2 regions of the Mesorhizobium sp. CA15 genome follow, and region 1 is predicted to be linked to the other one. Evidence: riboswitches for the same ligand, from Rfam matches in the RefSeq annotation. Region 1 holds a riboswitch; the other holds the start of a gene.
The links. A riboswitch is a leader RNA that binds a small molecule or an ion and turns the genes downstream of it on or off. The one in region 1 is predicted to bind cobalamin.
Positions count from the first base shown of each region.

Region 2: another riboswitch for cobalamin. It lies ahead of LB515_RS18795 (DUF1636 family protein); the one in region 1 lies ahead of LB515_RS19910 (CbtB domain-containing protein).

Region 1 covers NZ_JAIUHQ010000013.1:35,019-39,104, reverse strand. The annotation lists gene LB515_RS19920 (hypothetical protein) at 1-411, opposite strand, end outside; gene LB515_RS19915 (CbtA family protein) at 664-1,404, opposite strand; gene LB515_RS19910 (CbtB domain-containing protein) at 1,567-1,776, opposite strand; adenosylcobalamin (AdoCbl) riboswitch at 1,768-1,917, opposite strand; gene LB515_RS19905 (histidine phosphatase family protein) at 2,001-2,588, shown strand; gene LB515_RS19900 (hypothetical protein) at 3,245-3,613, opposite strand; gene LB515_RS19895 (PilZ domain-containing protein) at 3,967-4,086, shown strand, end outside.
Region 2 covers NZ_JAIUHQ010000011.1:164,600-168,685, reverse strand. The annotation lists gene LB515_RS18800 (winged helix-turn-helix domain-containing protein) at 1-778, shown strand, start outside; cobalamin riboswitch at 1,288-1,491, shown strand; gene LB515_RS18795 (DUF1636 family protein) at 1,531-1,962, shown strand; gene cobW (cobalamin biosynthesis protein CobW) at 1,959-2,996, shown strand; gene LB515_RS18785 (cobaltochelatase subunit CobN) at 3,013-4,086, shown strand, end outside.

The sequences.
Region 1 (4,086 bases):
CATAGCGAGGATCACCGCAAGGCTCGGCAAGTGGAAGAAGATGTCGCGCCAGCGTGGCTCGACGACCGCGCCGGTGCTGAAGGCCTCGCCGCTGTACTGGCACAGGATCCACGACGCGCCGCTACGCACCATCTCGGCATCGATGTCCGAGATCAGCGTCTTCGCCTCGCGCCCGGCCGCGGGCATCATCGCCATATGGGCGAGCAGCGCCTTGGCGGTGGCGAGATAGGCGTGGCTGCATTCGTTGAACGGGCTTTCCTCGTCGCCGAGGCTGCCCGGCATCAGGCCCCAGAGGCAATAAGTGAATTGCAGATTGCCGTGATTGTAGAGCCGCCGGAAGGTCGGGTCGGTCGCGGTCTGGCGCTGGGCGAGGTCGAGGATCTCGCCGCGATAGCGCGCGATGACGGCCATCTGGCCGTGGGTCAGGCTGGGGATCTGGATGCCGGGAGGAGGCTGGGCCGAGGATCCGCCATGCGCCTGCGCGGATGTGGCGGCCAGAAATGCGAGCAGCGCCGCAACCGAGCAATTCCAGGAAAAGTGTGCGGCGGTTTTCCGTCCGGAATTGCGAGAAAAGGAAAGACCAAAGTGGCTCTGCGGTCGTACCGACCGTTGAGCCGCTTTGGCCGCCAGGGCGCAGAACCGTGGCGGCCAACGCATCGGATTTCAGGCGTAGCGGCGTGCCGGGCTGCGCTGGTCGCGCACCGCGACCACGCGTTCGGCAACCGCGCCGAAGCCGAGCCCGACGACGGTCCACAGCACCAGCTGGATGCCGAGCGAGGCGACGCGGAATTGCCACAGCACGGTCGCCGAGAAGTTCTCCGGCACTTCGTTGATGTCGGGCAGCGCCGCCTTCACCAGCGCGAAGACGACGAGGAAGGCGAGGCCCGCGACGATCGAGGCGTTCCAGGCGCCGAGCCGGTTCCACAGCCGCTGCGCCAGGCCGACCGCCGCCACCATCGCCGCGATCGAGACGACAATCATGATGAAGAACAGCTCGGTGCGGTAGCCGATCGTTTCGGCATTGCCGACTGCGGGCGGGCTGGCCGGGTATTTGAGGCCGGGGACCACGATCACGGCCAGGAAGCCGAGTGCCGCGATCAGCGCCGAGGTGCCGCGCGGACCGAGCGAGCCCAGACGGCCATGGGCATAGGCGAAGACCAGCGAGAACAGCCCGCCAAGCGCGGCGCCATAGACCAGCACGCCGGTTGCCAGGCCGATGCCGGCTTGCGTGGCGCGGCTGACCATCTCGGGCTCCGGCGCCTCGCCGGCGGCCGGGGCCTGCTGTTCCTCGAAGGCGATCGCCTTGTCGACCTGCGGCTCGCCATAGACGCGGGCGAAGGCGAACGCCAGAATCCCGGCGACCAGCCCGACAAGCATGCCGCGCAGCAAAAGTTTTCCAACCATGTCACCAATCCCTCCAAGCAATTCCAGGAAAAGTGCGTAGCGGTTTTCCGTCCGGAATTGCGTTAAGCCAACCAAGCAATTCCAGGAAAAGTGCGCAGCGGTTTTCCGTCCGGAATTGCGTTGGATCAGAATCGAAAGCGGGTTCAGCGATGCTGAACCGCTTTAGTGGCAGGGGAAGCCGAGCAGGTGGCGGCCGTCATGCACGAATTCGTGCACATAGGTGCCGCGAATCAGCGAGGTGGCGCCTTCTTCCGCGCCGACGAAATAGATCGCCAGCATCAAAAGCAGCCCGCCGAGGATGGCCCAGGGCAGAAGCTCGCGGACCGGAATCGCAACCGGGCCGTAGCTGGGGGCGAAGGTGGTGTCGGACATATTGACCTCCCTTGGGATACTGCGTCCCGTTGATCGAGTGCTGCGGAATAAGGCCTGACTTTCGGCTGGTGCCGATCACAGTGGCGCGACCGTGCCGGACTCGCACCGGCTTCCAATCCCGTATAGCATTAAGACACTTGTCAGTACTTCGTTCGCCTGTCAACGACATGTAATGGCGGCACGGCTTCGTGAGGCCTGTTTTTCGCTGTGCCACGGAGTTTTTCATGCTTGTCCGCCTGACGATGATCGCAAGCGGAGCGACGCCCGGGATGCGCAAGGGCCGCTTTCCGAACGATGAGCCGCCGGAGCCGCGCGCCCTCGATCGCGCCGGCGCGCTGGCCGCTTCGCTGCGTCGCGCCGACCGTATCTGGACAAGCCCGGCGCTGGCCGCGCGGCGGACGGCGGAGGCGCTCGGCCTTGACGCGACGGTCGAGCCGCTGCTTGCCGAGCAGGATTTCGCGCGCTGGGCCGGCAAAGGTTTCGAAGAGGTGCAGGCCGAGGATCCCGAAGGTATGGCGGCCTGGTTCGCCGGTACAGACGCGGCGCCCCATGGCGGTGAATCGCTCGCCGACGTCGCCCGGCGGGGTGCTGCGCTGATGGAGCGGCTGGCCGGCGAAAGCGGTCACACCGTCGCGGTGACGCATGCCATGCCGATCCGCGCCGCCATGGCGCATGTGCTCGGCGCGCCGCTTTCCTCGGTCTGGAAGATCGACATCGAGCCGCTGTCGCTCACCGAGTTCCGCAGCGACGGCCGCCGCTGGGTGCTGCGCGCGAGCGGCGTGGTCGCCGGCCGAACAGTCGGGGACTATTAGCCCCCGCGCGCGAACGGCACGATACGCAGCCAGCAGACGGTCAGGGAAACGGTCGACGCGACGGTGAGGCGGCGCCGATCCGGAGGCTAAAAGTCCGGTTTAACATCGGGTAATTTTATATCGGACTGATAGAACCAGCGTCTCGTCCACTCAAAGGGCCCCTCACAAATTGCCTTTAGCGGTCTATAATTCGGTGATTCAACCCAAATGTTACAGCGATACCACTGCCCGTCGCTTTTGAGCGTCTTGTCAAATTGAAAAACAATTGTCTGGACTCTGCCTATCGTGGCGTTGTAGAGGCGATGACAATTACTGTTAATCAGTGACCCATCTTCGTTTTTCGGCACGGCTTGCTTCGGGGGGATCCTCTTTGCGATCCACCGTCCGTAGGGTTTGTCTCGTGAATACTCCATGTCGGCGGTGTAGATCAGTTCCCGATGAACAAACTGGGCATGGTCACCAAATCTATGGAACCGGGATGTCATCTGAATAAGCGGAAGCTTAATGATCCGCTCATTCGCTTCCTGGAGGGGCGTGCATTCAGCATTCTGTTCTTCTGGACGTAAATTAGACCCTTGGGAGGCCACACATGTCACGGGAGGGCAGATCAGGCAGGCGGAAAGAACGGCAACACCAAAGATTCTGCTCATCACGTTCTACCGGTAGAGGTGTGGGTATCTGGCCTTCTCAGCCTGGCAATTGCTCCCTCTCTGAGCCGCTATAGCAAATGCTCTTTCATAGGTACGTATAGCCTTCTTGAACTTAGAGGACTTGGGCGTCAGGTGTTTGTCTATCCCATCGTACAAGAGGACAGGAACAGCTATCATAGCTTTTCCATCTTCATTTAGCCTCAGCGCCGGGCATTTTTTCATCACACCGACGAGGTTGCCGGCGATTGTAGCGGCCAAATTTAACTTGGTGTCGGGCAGTCCTGCCAGATACTCGATATTTGAGTTCGCGGCCCAAGCAGCCGAACACGCGAACGAAATTTCTACGAATGTCGCGAAAGCGAACCTAAGTTTCATTATCTCCACCCCCAGCTTTAATGAGCGAAGCACGTTTGAGCTCGTATTAGTAGCCGAAGACAAGCCATCGGGTTCCATATCCACAAGCGGGTTAGATTTTCGCGTCGCGCCCCCGATCATTGCCCCAATCGATAGATTGGAGCAGCTATGCTGCGCTGGTGCGCTCGTTCAACTCCGTCATGGTAACAACGAGCGCATCCAACAAGGCAACCGACGCTGCTTCGGGAAAGCTACAACAGCCGTCAGGCCCGACTGGCCTGGTCGTTTCAGCAATCGCTAACGGAACGGAAACGCCTCGTTGCTATCGTGCTTTCCCATGGCGAGGAGAGCCTTGCCTGAGGAGCCCGCCGGATATGGCCAATTTTCCCGAGATCGAACGCCGTCTTCATGCGCGCGAATTCGTGCTCAAGGAAGCCACGATCATCGCCGCCGGCGTCAGGATCGGCTGCTCGGTCAGAAATCAGCACGAGCAG
Region 2 (4,086 bases), on a different contig from region 1:
TCCGATCGCCGCGTCCGACATCGAAGGCCACAAGGGCAATGGCGGCTGGTGGGGCTGGAGCGAGGCCAAGCACGCTTTCGAATGGCTGTTCTGGGCCGGGCGCATCACCACGGCCTACCGCCGCGGCTTCGAACGCTATTACGACCTGCCCGAGCGCGTTTTGCCGCAGGCGGTGCTCGACCTTCCCATTCCCTCGGTCGAGGACGCGCATCGCGAGTTGCTGCGCATTTCCGCCCGCGCCCATGGCATCGCCACCTATGGCGACCTGCGCGACTATTTTCGTCTCGCGCCGGGCGACACGAAGGATCGCATCGAGGAACTGGTCGAAGCCGGCGAATTGCTGCCGGTGAAGGTCGAAGGTTGGGACAAGACCGCCTATCTCCACAAGGACGCCCGTTTCCCGCGCCGGATAGAAGCGCGCGCCCTGCTCGCCCCTTTCGATCCCGTCGTCTTCGAACGCACCAGGACGGAGAAACTCTTCGATTTCCGCTACCGCATCGAGATCTACACGCCGGCCGAGAAACGCCAATATGGCTACTACGTGCTGCCCTTCCTGCTCGGCGACCGGATCGTCGCCCGCGTCGATCTGAAAGCTGACCGCCCGGCCAGCATCTTGCGCGTCCACGCCGCCTACGCCGAGGCCGGCGCCCCGCCCGAAACGGCCGCCCAGCTCTTCGACGAGTTGAAGCAGATGCAGGGCTGGCTCGGCCTGGAGGCGATCGAAGTGACGCCGGCCGGCGACCTCGGGCCGGCGCTGGCCGACATCGCGGTGTCGTAGCTGCGCGTTGACAGGGAGAGTGAACAAAAATAGAACATCCCAACTGTGGTTAGGATCGGTTGCGATGGTTTTCAGGCGCTCGATATGTCTGGTCTTGGCCTACCTGACCTTAGCGTCGCCATCATATGCGACAGGTGCTTACCGAGAGGAATGGGTAGAGGTCACGCGTCCAGTCATTTTCTGTGGCGGCCACATTGCACCCGGTATGCAGCCAAAAGAAGTGACGGCGCTTCTTCTGCGGTGGTTGGAGTTTGGAACGATCGACAAGCAGATCGCAGGCGCCTGTGGCTTATTGCCGGTAGGGCAGCGCTATATAATAGTTCATGAGCCGAAGTTCGACGCCAATCGCTTCGTCTTGATGTGGGAACCGGTTTGCCAGCACGGCTGTTCGTTAAGTATGGCGCCCGTGGCCTCACCGCCTCGCAAACTTGTGGGTCCATACCTCAAACCCATAAAGCCGCCAAAAGGCTGGTACTAAGCCAGTCGTTGACTCCAGCCCCCTGAACCCTCTAAATCCTGACCCAGACGGTCTTCTCCCGGCAAAGGGAGGAGCCAAGAGGGAATGCGGTGCGGGCCAACACCCAAATCCGCGGCTGTCCCCGCAACTGTAAGCGACGAGCCTCTGCCGAAAACCACTGGGATGTTCCCGGGAAGGCGGCATTCAGGGTGACGACCCGCGAGCCAGGAGACCTGCCGTCTGAGACTTTAAGTATCCGAATGCCCGGCGGGTTTTCCGGGCAAGGAGCATGGTTTTGGATCGCAACGGCAGTTTCCCGGCAAACAGTGCGGACATTCCGTCCGAGCCCGATGCTTTGGCTGGCGTCACCGTCATCGTCTGCTCATCCTGCCGCGACGAGACCGGGTCGGATGCGCATCCGCGCGCCGGCGCGCTGCTTGCCGAAGACACGCGTCGGGCTGCTTGCGGCGAAAAGATCGACATCCGTACCGTCGAATGCCTCGGCAACTGCAAGCGCCGGCTAAGCGCCGCGCTGCTGCGCGACGGCTGCTGGAGCTACGTCTTCGGCGATCTGAACACGACCAGCGGCGCCGATCTCGTCGCCGGCGCAAAGCTCTTCGCCACCTCGACCGATGGCCTCATCCCCTGGCGCGGCCGGCCCGATTCTCTCAAGCGCGGCCTGGTTGCCCGCATCCCTCCCCTCGACATGCTGAAGGACCGACCATGAACGCATCCGTTTCCCGCGTGCCCTGCACCGTCGTCACCGGCTTTCTCGGCGCCGGCAAGACGACGCTGATCCGCAACCTGCTCGAAAACGCCAAGGGCAAGCGGCTGGCGATCATCGTCAACGAGTTCGGCGATGTCGGCATCGATGGCGAGATCCTGAAGGGCTGCGGCGTCGACACCTGCCCGGAGGAAAACATCGTCGAGCTCGCCAATGGCTGCATCTGCTGCACCGTCGCCGACGATTTCGTGCCGGCGCTCGACCAGATCCTGTCCCGCACGCCGAAGGTCGACCACATCCTGATCGAGACCTCCGGTCTCGCTCTGCCGAAGCCCTTGGTGCAAGCCTTCCAGTGGCCGACCGTGAAGAGCCGCGTCACCGTCGACGGCGTCATCGCCGTGGTCGACGGCCCGGCGCTGGCCGACGGCCGCGTCGCTTCCGACATGGACGCGCTGAAGGCGCAGCGTGCCGCGGACGATTCGCTCGACCATGACGATCCGGTCGAGGAGGTGTTCGAGGACCAGATCGCCTGCGCCGACCTGATCATCCTGTCGAAGAGCGATTTGATGGATGCGGCGGGCTCTGAGCGCGCCAACGCCGTCATCGGCGAGCATGTGGCGCGCGCCGTGAAAGTCGTGCCGACGTCGCAGGGCAAGGTCGATCCCTCGGTGCTGCTCGGCCTCGGTCTCGCCGTCGAGGACGACATCGAGAACCGCAAGACCCATCACGACGACGAGCTCGACCACGAGCACGACGATTTCGATTCCTTCGTCATCGACATCCCGTCGATCGCCAATCCCGACGAGCTGGCCAAGCGCGTCGCCCTTGCCGCCGAGCAGGAAAACGTGCTGCGCGTCAAAGGCTTCGTCGAGGTCGGCGGCAAGCCGATGCGGCTCCTGCTGCAGGCCGTCGGCCCGCGCGTCAACCACTATTACGACCGCGCCTGGACGGCTGAGGACGACCGCCGCTCGCGGCTCGTTGTCATCGGCCTCAAGGGGCTGAACCGCCCGGCGATCGAGCGTATCCTCGCCGGCTGAGGCAATCCGGACCGCGATGCACATCCTCGCCACCACATCCGCATCGCTCGACGATCTCGCCGAGCCGATCGACCTCAGGCAGACGCCTGCGGATGTGGTGGCGCTGTCCTTCACCGACAGCGACCTCGCCGGCCTGGCCACCGCCTGGAAGGCGGATGCGGCGCGGCTGCCCTCAATGCGGCTTGCGGCGCTGCGTGACCTTCGCCACCCGATGTCGGTGGACCTGTGGATCGACAGCGTCGCCCGCCACGCCAGGGTCATCCTCGTCCGCATCCTCGGCGGCTATGACTGGTGGCGCTATGGCTGTGACCAGCTCGCCGCAGTGGCGCGCGAACGCGGCATCAAGCTGGCATTGCTGCCCGGCGAAAGCCATGACGAGGACCTGCGGCTGGTCGAAGGCTCGACCCTGCCGCGCGCCGAGCTCAACGCCCTGCTCGGCTATTTCCGCGAAGGCGGCCCGGCCAATATGCGCGCGCTGGTGCAAAGGCTGGCAAGGCTCGCCGGGTCGGATGCGGCCGTGGCCGAACCGGTCAGCGTGCCGAAGGCGGGATATTATCAGCCGGGAGTTGGTGTCGTCGAGAAGCCGAACCTTTTAAAGGCGGAACTCGACGCCTACAATTTCGCCGTCATCCCCATCCTCTTCTACCGCTCGATGCTGCTTGCCGCCGACGTGGCACCGATCGACGTTCTCGTGGAGGCGTTGAAGCTGCAAGGGCTCACCCCCGTGCCGATCTTCGTGTCCAGCCTCAAAGACGCGGCATCCCTGGCCTTCGTCGAAACCGCCCTCACCTCCCTGAACCCCGCCGCCATCGTCACCGCCACCGCCTTCGCCTCCGGCGCGGAACCCGGCGCCGAAACCCTGTTCGACCGCGCGGGCGTACCGGTGTTCCAGGTCATCGTCGCCACCACCAGGCGCGAGGTCTGGGAAAAGAACCAGCGCGGCCTGGCGCCTGCCGACCTTGCCATGCATGTCGTCCTGCCCGAGCTCGACGGCCGCATCCTGGCCGGCGCCATCTCCTTCAAGGGCGAGGTCGAGACCGATCCGGCGCTGGCCTTCCGAGCCTTCGCCAACCGGCCCGAGGCGGACCGC